Regions from separate parts of the Caldibacillus debilis DSM 16016 genome, predicted to be linked through region 3. Evidence: riboswitches for the same ligand, from Rfam matches in the RefSeq annotation. Region 3 holds a riboswitch; each other region holds the start of a gene.
What was found. A riboswitch is a leader RNA that binds a small molecule or an ion and turns the genes downstream of it on or off. The one in region 3 is predicted to bind thiamine pyrophosphate.

Region 1: it holds a riboswitch for thiamine pyrophosphate, as region 3 does, so the genes downstream of both, A3EQ_RS0115770 (ABC transporter substrate-binding protein) here and thiT (energy-coupled thiamine transporter ThiT) in region 3, are expected to answer to the same signal.
Region 2: it holds a riboswitch for thiamine pyrophosphate, as region 3 does, so the genes downstream of both, thiM (hydroxyethylthiazole kinase) here and thiT (energy-coupled thiamine transporter ThiT) in region 3, are expected to answer to the same signal.

The regions. Positions count from the first base shown of each region.
Region 1 covers NZ_KB912913.1:186,651-190,824, reverse strand. Annotated here, with positions in the region: gene A3EQ_RS0115780 (ABC transporter permease) at 306-1,079, opposite strand; gene A3EQ_RS0115775 (thiamine-binding protein) at 1,076-1,366, opposite strand; gene A3EQ_RS0115770 (ABC transporter substrate-binding protein) at 1,425-2,432, opposite strand; TPP riboswitch at 2,571-2,680, opposite strand; gene A3EQ_RS0115755 (Nramp family divalent metal transporter) at 3,130-4,174, opposite strand, start outside.
Region 2 covers NZ_KB912891.1:235,565-239,738, forward strand. Annotated here, with positions in the region: gene A3EQ_RS0111250 (zinc-dependent alcohol dehydrogenase family protein) at 1-343, shown strand, start outside; gene A3EQ_RS0111255 (MFS transporter) at 913-2,121, opposite strand; TPP riboswitch at 2,303-2,413, shown strand; gene thiM (hydroxyethylthiazole kinase) at 2,544-3,353, shown strand; gene thiD (bifunctional hydroxymethylpyrimidine kinase/phosphomethylpyrimidine kinase) at 3,565-4,174, shown strand, end outside.
Region 3 covers NZ_KB912882.1:81,058-85,231, reverse strand. Annotated here, with positions in the region: gene A3EQ_RS0106280 (winged helix-turn-helix transcriptional regulator) at 956-1,288, opposite strand; TPP riboswitch at 1,677-1,785, shown strand; gene thiT (energy-coupled thiamine transporter ThiT) at 1,863-2,435, shown strand; gene A3EQ_RS0106265 (Cof-type HAD-IIB family hydrolase) at 2,483-3,367, opposite strand; gene A3EQ_RS0106260 (dipeptidase) at 3,471-4,174, opposite strand, start outside.

The sequences.
Region 1 (4,174 bases), on a different contig from region 3:
GGGGATGCTTCCGGCAGCCGCGGGCTCTTGCAAGCCTTCCGGGCGCGTGCGGATCTTTCTCCGGAAGGGATCCGGACGGAAAACCCAAGCAAAGGTTAAGTTCGAATCATTGTGTGAAATTCGGCTTCCCGTTCGGCGGACTCTAGGTTTGGCAATATTGAGCCGTTTCACGTCAGCCCTTTTGGCACTTCGTCAAAAAACGACGGATTGAGAAAGGGGCCTCCCCTCCGGCCGGCGATCGCAGTCCGGGTGCACCGATGACCGGAATGGAACCCAAACGTCCGCCGGCGGATTTCAGCCCCTCTTCATCGTCTTTCCTTCTCCCTTTCTTCCGGTTTCCATTTCACCGTCTTTTTCTCCAGCCAGCCGATGAGACCGAAATAGACCAGGCTCAAGAAAACGACGAGAAAGATGGACAAGAAGACCCGGTCCGTGCGGAAGGCGGATTGGGCAAGGGTCATGTATACCCCCAATCCCTCCTTCGCCCCGAGCCATTCGGAGACGACCGCCCCCATGACGCTGTAGGAGGCGGAAATTTTCAACCCGGAAAACAGGAAAGGCAAGGCATGGGGGCATTCCAGTTTCCGGAAGATTTGTCCTTTGCTTGCGCCGGCCATTTCCATGTAGTGCATCAATTCCGGGCTCGTCTGCCGGAACCCGTCCAAGGTGCTGACGGCGACCGGGAAAAAGCAAACGAGGGTAATCACGATGATTTTCGGAAGCACCCCGAAGCCGAACCAGATGACGAGCAGCGGGGCAAGCACGATCAACGGAATATTTTGCGAAATGATCAAAAACGGATAAAGGCTTTTCCGCAGCAACGGGACGAGGTGAAGCGCCGCCGCCGTCCCCGCCCCGGTCAAACAGCCGATGAGATAACCGAAAAAGGATAGGCGGGCCGTGGCCGCCAAATGCCCGGCGTACTCCCTCCAGCCGAAGATCCCTTCCCGGAGGATTGCGGACGGGGCCGGAAGAAGCCAGGCGGGCACGGAAAATATCCGCACCGCCCCTTCCCAAAGGAACAGCGACAGAATAAGGACGAGAACGGGAGGCCCGCCCTCCCGGATCCTTTTCCTCAACGGTATTTCGCCGTCAATTCGTCCATTGACGCGCCTCCCGGTTTATAAAAGATCTTCACCTCGGAAAGGACGCTCGGGCATCCTTTTTCAATCATTTTCCGGTGCATCCGGTCAACGATGTCCAACAGTTCCCGCAAATCCCCTTCCATCGTCGTTTCCAGCGGATGGACCTCGTATTTGGCCTTCGAATCGGCGATCACTTGAATGGCTTCATCCACCAGCGAATAGGTGTCTTCTTCATTCCGCGTTCTTGGGATGATTTGAATGCTGACAAGCGCATCGGCCATCGGTATTGCCTCCTCCATTTAGATTAAAGCAAACGGTTCCCCTCGGTGCCGGAGGTTCTCATTCCTCCGGCAAAAACTCGTTGGTAAAGGCCTTTTCGGCGTCGAGGGGCTTTTCCAAAAGCCCGTTTTCATACATCCATTCCGCATAGTTTTTCCAGACTTCCAGTTTCTGTTCCCCCCATCGTTCGGCGTCGTCCTGGTATTTTTTGGACAACCATTTTTGGCTTTCCCGGACGAGCTCAGCATCCAGTTCGGGGACCGCCCCGATCAAAATGTCCGCGGCTTCATCGGGGTGATCGATCGCGAAACGGTATCCTTTTGAAACGGCGGCCAAAAATTTCCGGACCGTTTCCGGGTTTTTCCCGATCATCGCCTCACTCGCGACAAGGACAGGCGTATAATAATCCAATTTTTCGCTGTAATCGGTCAAATAGACGATGTGAATCGGCACGTTCCGCAGCTTCGCTTCCACGCCCGTCCAACCGTAATAGATCCAAACGAAGTCGATATCCTTTTTTACGGCGGTAAAAAAGTCGGTATCGCCGATGTTGACGAACTTCACCTTGTCCACATCGGCCCCCTCCTGCTTCATGAGCGAAGCCAAAACGGCCCTTTCCACGGGCGATCCCCATCCGCCGTATGTTTTCCCTTCAAAGTCCTTCGGCGAGGTGATCTTTTTTTCCGCTAAGGAAGCAAATCCGGAGGTGTTGTGCTGGATGACGGCGGCGATGGAAACGATCGGGACATCCTGGATCCGGGCCTGGGTGACGGCTTCCTGGTAGCTCACCCCGAAATCCGCCCGGCCGGAGGCGACCAACTGCTCGGCGGGGACTTCCCCGGGCATGAGGATTTCCACATCCAGCCCCTCATCCTTGAAGTATCCCTTTTCCTTTGCCACGTACAGCCCGGTATGGTTGGTGTTCGGCGTCCAGTCCAAAGCGACGGTAATCTTTTCCGCGGGTTTCGTTTTCCCGTCCTCTTTTCCCGCATCCCCTCCCTTGCCGGAGCAGGAGGCGAATACAATCGTCGCCAGGCTTAATAGAAACAGCATCCTCCATTTTCCCATGAAAAAATCCCTCCTTGTCGTTTGCCGTTTGCGGAGGGAGGTATCCCGGCGGTTTCCCGGGCAGGAAAGGAAAGCGGCGTCTAAACAAAAATCCCGGGAAACACCCCGGGGAACATACTTATCCGCTGCAAAATTGAAATTGCAGGCCAGTATGTTCCCTACGCTGGTATGAACCAGATCAGGTTCGAAGGGTCTGTATCTCACGGATACACTCTCAACCGGCAACACCGGTTCCCCCACAAACTGGCATCCTTATTGGATTGTCCTTTCATCTTTAACTATGGCATAAAAAGATGCGGAGGGCAAGCCTTTTTCATCAAGCGGAAGCATCGGGCCGCATACGACCGTCGGATGCTTTTCATAAAATGCGAGCATCATCTTCAACGAAGACAGCCGATGCGGTACCCGGTCTATTTACATTCTTTTCCATAAATATGGAAACCCGGCCTGCCCGGGCAAGCGGCGCTCCGCCCATCCCCGCCACCAGCCATAAAAGGAAGCCGCCGAACCGCCTCCCGTTTTTCATTTCCACGCTTACCATCCTTGAAACCTGATCGCCGGACCTTTTCCCCGGTCCGCGTGCTGCGCCTTCCTGCCAACCACCGGCATTCCTTCCGCAGAAAATAGGTCAGCCTGACCGGGCGGAAGAGCGAGGAATGAAGCGCCGTCTCCGGGGGTATGACGGCCCGGATCCGGTTCAGTCGAAAAGCCCTTTCAATTCGTTTACGGCAAGCACCGCGAAAAGCAAAAGGTTCAACAGGAGGAAGAGGTTCGAAAGCCAATGGTTCCGGACTTTCGCATCGGGCACCAGAGCTTTTCTGTTCAACAAATAGAGCAAGGTGAACGCCAAAAACGGCATGAACAACGAACCCAAGGCCCCGTAAACCAGGATCAGGCCGACCGGTTTTCCGAAGAAGTGCAGGAGCATCGGCGGGAAGGTGAGCCAAAACACGTAAAACTTATAGGCCTTCGTCCCGCTCAAACGCCGCTTTTCGATGCCGGTGTTCCGCACCGTGTGGACAAAATCGGCGAACAGGTACGAGACGCCGTTCAAGACGCCGAGCAGGGACGTGAACGATGCGGCCCAAAACCCGATCAAAAACACCCAGCGGAAGGCAGGCGACAATTCATTTCCCAAAATCGCCGCGAAATCGACGAGCCCTTTTTCGCCTTCGATGGTCGCATCCGTCCCGTAAAGCAATGCGGCACCCAAAATCAAGAGGGAAACCGTAAAGAGGGCGGTGACCAAATAGGCGATCCCCGAATCGTATCGAACGGCGCGGACGAACCCTAGCCCCTGCCACTTCTTTTCCTGGAGCCAGTAACCGTAGGAGGCCAGCGTGATCGATCCGCCGACCCCGCCGATCAAACCGAGGGCGTATAACAGCGAACCTTCAGGCAAGGATGGCGCCGCCGTATGGATCACGCCGCCGAGCTCGGGAAGGACGATGACGGCCGACCCGACAACTGTGACGAACATCACCCCGACGAGCACGTTCATCACGTTTTCAAAGGCGCGAAATTTCCCCTGCCAAACGAGTGCGAAGCCGGCCAGGGAATTGATAACCGCCCAGCCCCAGAGGGGAAGCTGCGGAAACATGGCCGTCATCGCCAAGGCGCATGAAGAGGCGACGGCCGCCCCATAAACGAAGCCCCAAATCACGATGTAAATCCCGAAATAACCGGTCGCCCATTTCCCCATCCGCTTCCAGCCGTCCAGAATCGTCGTGCCGGTCGCCAGA
Region 2 (4,174 bases), on a different contig from region 3:
AAAAGGCGTCGACGTGGCCATGGAAGCCGTCGGCATCCCCGCAACCTTCGACATTTGCCAACAAATTTTGAAACCGGGCGGATATTTGGCCAACCTCGGGGTCCATGGCAAACCGGTCGAATTCCATATCGAAAAACTTTGGATCTCCAACATCACGCTGACCACCGGCTTGGTGAACACCACCTCGACGCCGATGCTGCTAAAAACGGTCCAATCGAAAAAATTGCGACCGGAAAAATTGATCACCCATCGTTTTGCCTTTAAAGACATTATGGAAGCTTATGAAATCTTTGGAAATGCGGCAAAAAATAAAGCCTTAAAGGTCATTATCTCCAACGATTGACCAGGATGAACTCTCGGCGAAGGGAGCGGACGTTTTCCGCTCTCTTTTTAATTGCGAGGCTTGTTTGGTGGCGCGGCCGGACAGCAGGAACTCCGTCATGCCGCCTGCGGGCTCCCGGAATCGCCGCGGGACTGGGTACTTAATATTCAGCCGCCCGCAATTTGAAATAGCGGACGGCGAACCGCCGCCTCACTGCAGAAAAAGGGAAGAGGGCCAAATCTGCCAAAGGCACAACGGGCCCCCGATTGGGAAGGAGAAACCTGCCAACATAGGGTCGAAGGCTGTCCGCAATGATATGGCTCCCCTTAAGGCAGACAGGTTGCAAAATAAAAATCTATACGTTCTTAAGAGGAGTTTTTTATCTAATAATCATTGCGGGATGGCAAAAAAACTGCCGGACGTCATCGCGGATACGTACCGAGTTTTTGTCCAATCATTGAGGGACAGCCCCTTCATTGGGTGCATATCCCTCCGTTATGCCCGGGGACTGCCGGCCCCGATGGCGGCCATGCCCTCCGGCGGGCCGGTTTTGCCGCGGGACGCTTCCGCCGCTTCATCGGCAGCCGGCTCTAGGCCGTTTTTCCCGCTTTCAACAACACTTTGTTGCCCGTCAGGAAAAATCCCTGCAGGAACAAGACCAAGCCGGTTCCGATCAGCAGCCATTCGATCCTGATCATGTCCGCGACGGGTCCGAAAACGAGCATTCCCAACGGCATCATTGAGGTTGAGATCATCGTGAATATTCCGAACACTCTTCCCAAAAAGTCGCTTTCCACTTTTTCCTGCAATAAAACGGTGGCGGGCGTATTAAAGATCGGCAACGTCACCCCGAGAATGCCCATGAAAAGTAAATAGATCCAGAAATACGGAATGACGCCGAGGGCAAATGTGCAAATTCCGAAGATAAAAGTGGCGAGGGCCATCGTATGGGTCCTGTTTCGGAATCCTCCCCAATAAGCCATGAACGCTCCGCCCAGCATCATGCCGATGGAGAAAACGACTTCAATGGCCGTCAGCCGCCAAACATCGTCTCCGAAACTCCGGGCGACTTGCAGGGGAGTCAAGAAGGAAACAGGGGCGATCAGGAAAAAGAATATCGCGAAAAACAGAAAAAACTGTTTTAAAAAATCGTGTTTTTTTATAAACAGGATCCCTGTCCGCATGTCCCGGAAATAGCCGACTTTCTCCTTGAGCCGGGCCTTTTCATGGACCGGGACGTGCAAATAAGTGAGCAAAATGAAGATGGCGATCGCGGCGGTTATCACATCGATAAAGAAAATGATTTCAATGGATGCGACCGTCAGCAGCGCCCCGCTGACCATGGGCGCCACGAGGGTGACGAGGGCTTGCATGCTCCCGTTTGCGCCGTTCGCCTTCGTCAGCTTATCTTCCGGCACGATTTGCGGCAAAATCGCCCCTACAGCAGGATTTTGCACGGCCGTTCCGACTGCCCGGACAGCGGATATGACGAAAAACAGCCATAAGGCATCATATCCCGCCAAAAAAAGAACGGCCAACAACAGAGTGACCATGGCGATCATGGCGTCCGCCAGAATGATAAGCAGTTTCCGGCTGTACCGGTCGGCCCATACCCCGGCGAATGGGGAAAGGAAAAAGGTCGGGAGAAAACCGCAAATGATGTAGAGGGTCATCATAAACCCGGATTTGGTATGCAGGGTGATATACCACATGATCGCATATTGGACCAAAGCCGAACCGAAGAGGGATATCGTTTGGCTCCCCAGAAAAAGGATCAGGTTCCGTTTCCAATGATTCATTTCTTGCCACTCTCCTTTTACTTAACGCGCATTTTCCCTGACGTATCGGTTGCGCTGGGAGAACAGAATTTTAGCATAATTTTTAAGAAAAGAAAAGGAATCCCATTTTTTTAGCCGTTTCTATATACATTCCCGGCCGGATATGATATACTTCCTTACAAATTGATCATCATGCGATTGCCATAACTACTAGGGGTGCCCTTGGTGAGGGCTGAGAGAAAAACGGAAAGTTTTTCAACCCTTCGGACCTGACCCGGGTAATGCCGGCGTGGGAAAGTAGTTATTCTTTTCCGCTATTCGTTCGCAAACCAGGTCCCCAGGGATGCTGGTTTTTTTATTTTATTTGAAAAAGGATGGCTGAACCGGTATTTCTTTCGCAAAGCGATCCGCCGTTCTTTTTATCCTGGAGGAGGGGGAAAACGATGGATGCCCGTACCGTATGTGCGTTGCTCAACAGGATTCGGGAACAAAAACCGTTGATTCACAATATTACCAACATCGTCGTGGCGAATTTTTCCGCCAATGGCTTGCTGGCCCTTGGAGCCTCTCCCTTTATGGCTTCTTCCGAAAACGAGGCCGCGGAGGCCGCAAAAATGGCGGATGCCCTTGTCTTGAATATGGGAACGGTCGATGAAGCGATTTTGAAGGCGATGGTCAAAGCGGGGCGATCCGCCAATGCCCATGGAACCCCCGTCATCTTTGATCCGGTCGGCGCAGGGGCAACCCCTTACCGAAAGTTTGTCGCTAAAAGCCTTCTGGAAGAGCTGAAAATGACGATGATACGGGGCAATGCGGCGGAGATTTCCCAGCTGATCGGGGAACAGGGGGAGGTAAAGGGGGTCGATGCCGGAGATTTAAAAGGAAATCCGGCCGAATGGGCAAAAAGGGCGGCGAAACAATGGCAAACCGTGGTCATTGCGACCGGCAAAGATGATGTCATATCGGACGGTTCCAAAACCTTTCTCGTTCATAACGGACATCCCATCCTGACGCAAGTCACTGGAACGGGCTGCCTGCTGTCCGCCGTTGCCGGCGCTTTTGCCGCCGTCGAAAAGGACCCGGTAAAAGCGGCCGTATCGGCGGTGGTTTTTTACGGCGTTGCAGCGGAGATCGCAGCGGAAAAGAGCGGGAAACAGGGACCGGGCAGCTTCCAAATGGAATTTATCAATCAATTGGCCCTTGTTTCGGAAGCGGAAATTCTCCGACACGGTTCCTTTGAACAAATCGAATGACTTCGGGCAGGGGCAGTGCGGAAGGCAATTTCGGTCGCCGACGCCGCTTACTGATGGGATAAAGGCCTTCCTTGGCTTGAATCGGACACCAGGGGGAGACCGTCGGCGTATCCAATCCGGGGATGGGCAGGCAAGGGGGAATAGGGCGAAATGAATGATCATTTTTCAACCGATGCGGGCAACCCCAGTTTTGCAAAAGGAGGGATGACCGATGAAAAACGTTTCGAAAGCGTTGACCATCGCGGGTTCGGACAGCGGCGGCGGAGCGGGGATACAAGCAGACTTGAAAACGTTTCAGGAATTAAACGTATACGGCATGTCCGTGTTAACCGCGGTAACCGCTCAAAATACATTGGGCGTCCAAGCCGTATATCCGATGACGCCGGAAGCCGTCCGCCGACAAATCGATTCCATTGCCCAAGACATGGGAACCGACGCTTTGAAGACCGGCATGCTTTTCTCCGCTGAGATTATTGCTGCCGTGGCGGAAAAAATTCGCCAATACCAATGGGAAAAAGTGGTCGTGGATCCCGTCATGGTCGCCAAAGGCGGGGAGACATTGTTGGAATGGGAAGCCGTGGACAGCTTAAAAAACGATTTATTGCCGTTGGCCTGCCTGGTTACGCCGAATATTCCGGAGGCCGAAGTATTGACGGAAATGTCCATTCAAACGATGGAAGACAAAAAAGCCGCCTGCCAAAAACTGCACCGTCTCGGGCCCAAATGGGTGCTGATCAAAGGGGGGCATGATCGGGGGGACGATCAGGCCACCGATATCCTGTTCGATGGAAAGGAATTTTTCACATTCCAAAGCAAAAGGA
Region 3 (4,174 bases):
ATGGACGGTCCAGGGTGCGGTTTTTTCTTTGATGATCGAAGGGCGGTGCTCAAGACAGGGGCTGCGCAGCAGAGATCCGGAAAATAATCCCGTTTGCAAGGGGGAAACGGCTTTTTCTCCTCCGATTTTCAAATTTTTTTGCTCATGGAAATGGATACGGCCAAACGGTCCCGGCGGTTCTTAGGCGCATGCCGGATGAACCGGGGCGGAGGGGCGGCCCGGTCCGCAACGGCCGTATGCAGCGGCAGGCCGATTTTAACTGAATGAAACCGATTGCAAAACGGCTTGTAAAATCCAACCGCGCTTTCCGGTCTAAGCGGCGGGAAAAAGGCCCGATCGCTTCCATCGCCGATGCCGGCGGGGTTGCGGATCTTTCCCGGATCCCTTCCCGGATTTTTTCGGGCTTCCCCGGAAGCCGCCCGGTTTTTTCCCAAAGGAACCGGAAGCCTCCGTCACGCCGCGGAACGGATTCCGCCCTTCCCATATCCTGGGCCCTTTGGTCCTGCTTGTTCAAATCTCCGGACCGTCTTCCGGTTTTGGTTGCCATCTCCGCCGCACATCCCCGGATAAGGGGGCGGACGATCCGTGTTTCCGCCTCTGCCGCATTTCCGGCAAAACCTTTGGCGGCCGGGCAGGCCTCCGGTCTTGGGCATCCCGGGAACGCATCCGGACGCAGCCGTCTGAAACGGCGTCCGTGTTTTCCGGCGGAATTCGCCGGCCGCCTTCCGTTTCCGCGGTGCGCACCACCCCAAAAGCAAGGGGACGCCGGCTCCCTTCGGGCACCCAGGAGGGACGCAACGGAACGGGCGGAAGGGGTTTATGCCCGTCCGCCTTCTCCCGACAGGTGGTCTTTTTCCCCAGTGAAGGCGAAACCGAAGGGACCAGGGAGGCAACCCGGCACCGGACCCGCCGCCGTATCCGGTTTTGGCGGAAACCGACGGTTTATCCGGTATTTTCAGCGTTTGCTGACAGGCTGCGGATCGACCTCCATATATTTTTCGGCCCATTTTTGGATCTCTTCCATGATCGGCCGAAAGGCTTTCCCTTTTTCCGTAAGGGAATATTCCACCCGGACGGGCACCTCCGGAAAGACTTTCCGGGAGACGATTCCTTCATGTTCCAGTTCCTTCAGCCGTTCCGACAAAAGCCGCCCGCTGATCGGGATGGCGTTTTCTATTTCACAAAAACGCTGCGGGCCCTTCAGCAGTTGGAAGATGATGAGACCCGTCCAGCGTTTGCTGATCATTTCCAGCGTTTTTTCCATCTTCGGGCAAAGCGAGCTTTTCATAATTCCACCTCCAACCCTGAAACTCCCGTCCACCCCTCGTTATAAAAATTATACCTTCTTACCAATAGTAAGTAAATGGATCGGCTTTACATTTTCTTGTTGGCCGGGAACGGCCGTTCGTTTCCCTTGATATCCGGGGGAAGGGGAGGGAGCGGGATCTGCTAACCCCGAAAAGCGAACGCGAAATCTGCCGGAAAGGCTGCGCGCTTGCGGCCGCGGGGATGGCGGAAAAAGCGGCCGCCGTTCGGTCACGATGATTTCCGGCGAAGAATGGACGGAAACTTCGACGAAAACCCGGCGGCGCAACCCTTTTGCCCGGCACGCCCTTCATTTTGCATCTTCCCTTTCGGTCCGGATTATTCTATAATGGATGTGAAAATTGAATCGACGTTTCCACAGGGGGAGCTGTTTTCGGCTGAGAGTGAACTTTTTTAAGTTCAGACCCTTCGTACCTGATCTAGGTAATGCTAGCGCAGGGATTGTGGAAAGCGAACGGCGGGTTTATCAGGGATAAGCCGTGCCTTTTTCAGCTTTCTCCTATGGAACGTTCAAAAAAATCATAGGAGGTTTTTTTATGCGAAAAAAACTGAGTTTGCAGGCGCTGATTGAAACGGCGATCATGGCGGGGCTCGCCTACGTGCTGGATATTCTCCCGTCCGTCAATCCCACTCCGAACATTTCCATTTCTTTCGCAATGGTACCGATCTTTCTTCTCGCCTTTCGTTGGGGGATAACCGCGGGGTTTGCCGGCGGATTTTTGTGGGGCCTGCTTCAGGTGATCACGGGAGACGCTTATATTTTAACGCCTCTGCAAGGGTTCATCGAATATTTTGTCGCCTTTTCCTGCATCGGCTTTGCCGGGGTTTTGAAAGGGGCCGTCCAAAAAAGTTTCCGGGAAGGAAACTGGAAAGGGCGGGCGTGGCTTTTGTTCGCGGCCGTATTTATCGGAAGTTTTGCCCGTTATTTTTGGCATTTCATCGCCGGATTCATCTTTTGGGCGGAAGCCAGTTCCACGCTGTGGGGAGCGATCGCCTATTCCTTCGTCATCAACGGGATGACCATGCTCGGATCGGCCTTGTTCTGCTATATCGTCCTGATCCTGGTTTTAGGCACTGCGCCCCGCCTTTTGACCCAATCGGTGAAATGAAGGGTGCCCGAAACATCGGGCACCCTTTTTGGTTTGGCGTACATTCGTTATATCGCTTGTTCGTTCATCTCGAGGATCTTGTATACCGCCTTGCTGAACCCGTGGTTGTCGTTTGTGTCCGTGACGTAATGGCAGATTTTTTTGATATCCTCCGGCGCGTTTCCCATGGCGACGGAAAAGCCCGCCCGTTCCAACATGGAGACGTCGTTGTAGTTGTCCCCGATGGCCATCGTCTCCTTTAATGACCAGCCTTTTAAGGCGACGAATGTTTCCAGGGCGATCCCTTTTTGGGCCCGGATATCGGTGATCTCCAAATTGTTGTGCCATGAGGAGCTGATGGCGATTCCGCCGATCCTTTGCAGTTCCTCTCTTGCCCGTTCCAGTTTTTCCTCGTTTAAAGAAAAGGCGATGATTTTATAGATTTCGTAGGAGGGATCGGAAAAGATGGGCCCGTAGTCCCCGACGAATTTTATTTTTCCTTTGGCGAAACGGGTGATGACTCCCTCCATCACCTTCTTGAACGAGGGGAAATTGCCGATTTTGGAAAGGATGTCGGCCACCGTGGCCACCGCATGTTCGTATTCGGTGGAAAGCTGCCCTTTGTTCGTATACATCTCGTAATAGATTTGATATTTTTCGAGGATCGGATGGACGCTCCGGACGATTGCCGGATCGAGGGGAATGGAAGAAAGGATCTCCCCGTCAAAGGTGCGGATTTGGGCGCCGTTCATGCAGATCAGGAAACATTCCAGCCCGGCTTCCGTCAACGGAAAACGGGCGCCTTCATAGGACCTCCCCGTACAAACGATGACTTCGACGCCCCTTTTCCTGGCCGTCCGGATCGCCTCCGCGTTCTCTTTGCTGATGGTTTGATCCATATTCAAAAGGGTGCCGTCCATGTCCGTCGCAATGCATTTGATCAATTTTCTCACACCTTTTTCTTTTTCTTGAAGCGGAACCGTTCCTTCCCCATTATAACGGTTTTCCCGGAACGAAAAAAGGCGCAAAAAACCGGGTAACGGGGAAAAATCCCCGTCACCGGAGGGAATTATTCAATTCATGCCAGTAGATCGAAAGGGTCAACAGGCCTTTGTCGAAGTTTTCCAGATGGAAGTGCTCATTCGGGGAGTGGACGTTTTCCGAAGGCAGTCCAAAGCCCATCAGGACGACGGGAAGGTTCAGCAGTTTATGGAAGGTGGCGACGATGGGAATGGATCCGCCGCTTCTCGTGAAGGTGACCGGCACCTTATAAACCTTTTCATAAGCCCTGGCCGCCGCTTGAATGGCGGGATGGTCCAGCGGCGTTACGAACGGTTCCCCCTTGTCGAAACGGGTCACTTGGTATGTGACGCCCTTCGGCAAATGTTTTTCGATATGTTTTTCAATTAATTGCAGGATTTCTTCCGGATCCTGGTCGGGCACGAGGCGGCATGTGATTTTTGCGGTGGCCTTCGCCGGCAGGACGGTCTTGATCCCTTCGTCCTGGAATCCGCTGAACATGCCGTTGACTTCCAATGTCGGGCGGACCGACGTTCTTTCTACGTAGGTATACCCTTCTTCGCCGTAAAGTTCGGGCACACCCAGCTCTTTGCGGATCTCTTCCTCATCCAAGTCTAGGGCGGCCAGCGCCTTTCTTTCCGCCTCGGAAATTTCAGCCACCCGATCGTAGAAGCCTTCCACCGCCACCCTTCCCTTTTCGTCGTGGAAGGATGCGATCAGCTCCGCCAGGGCGTGGGCCG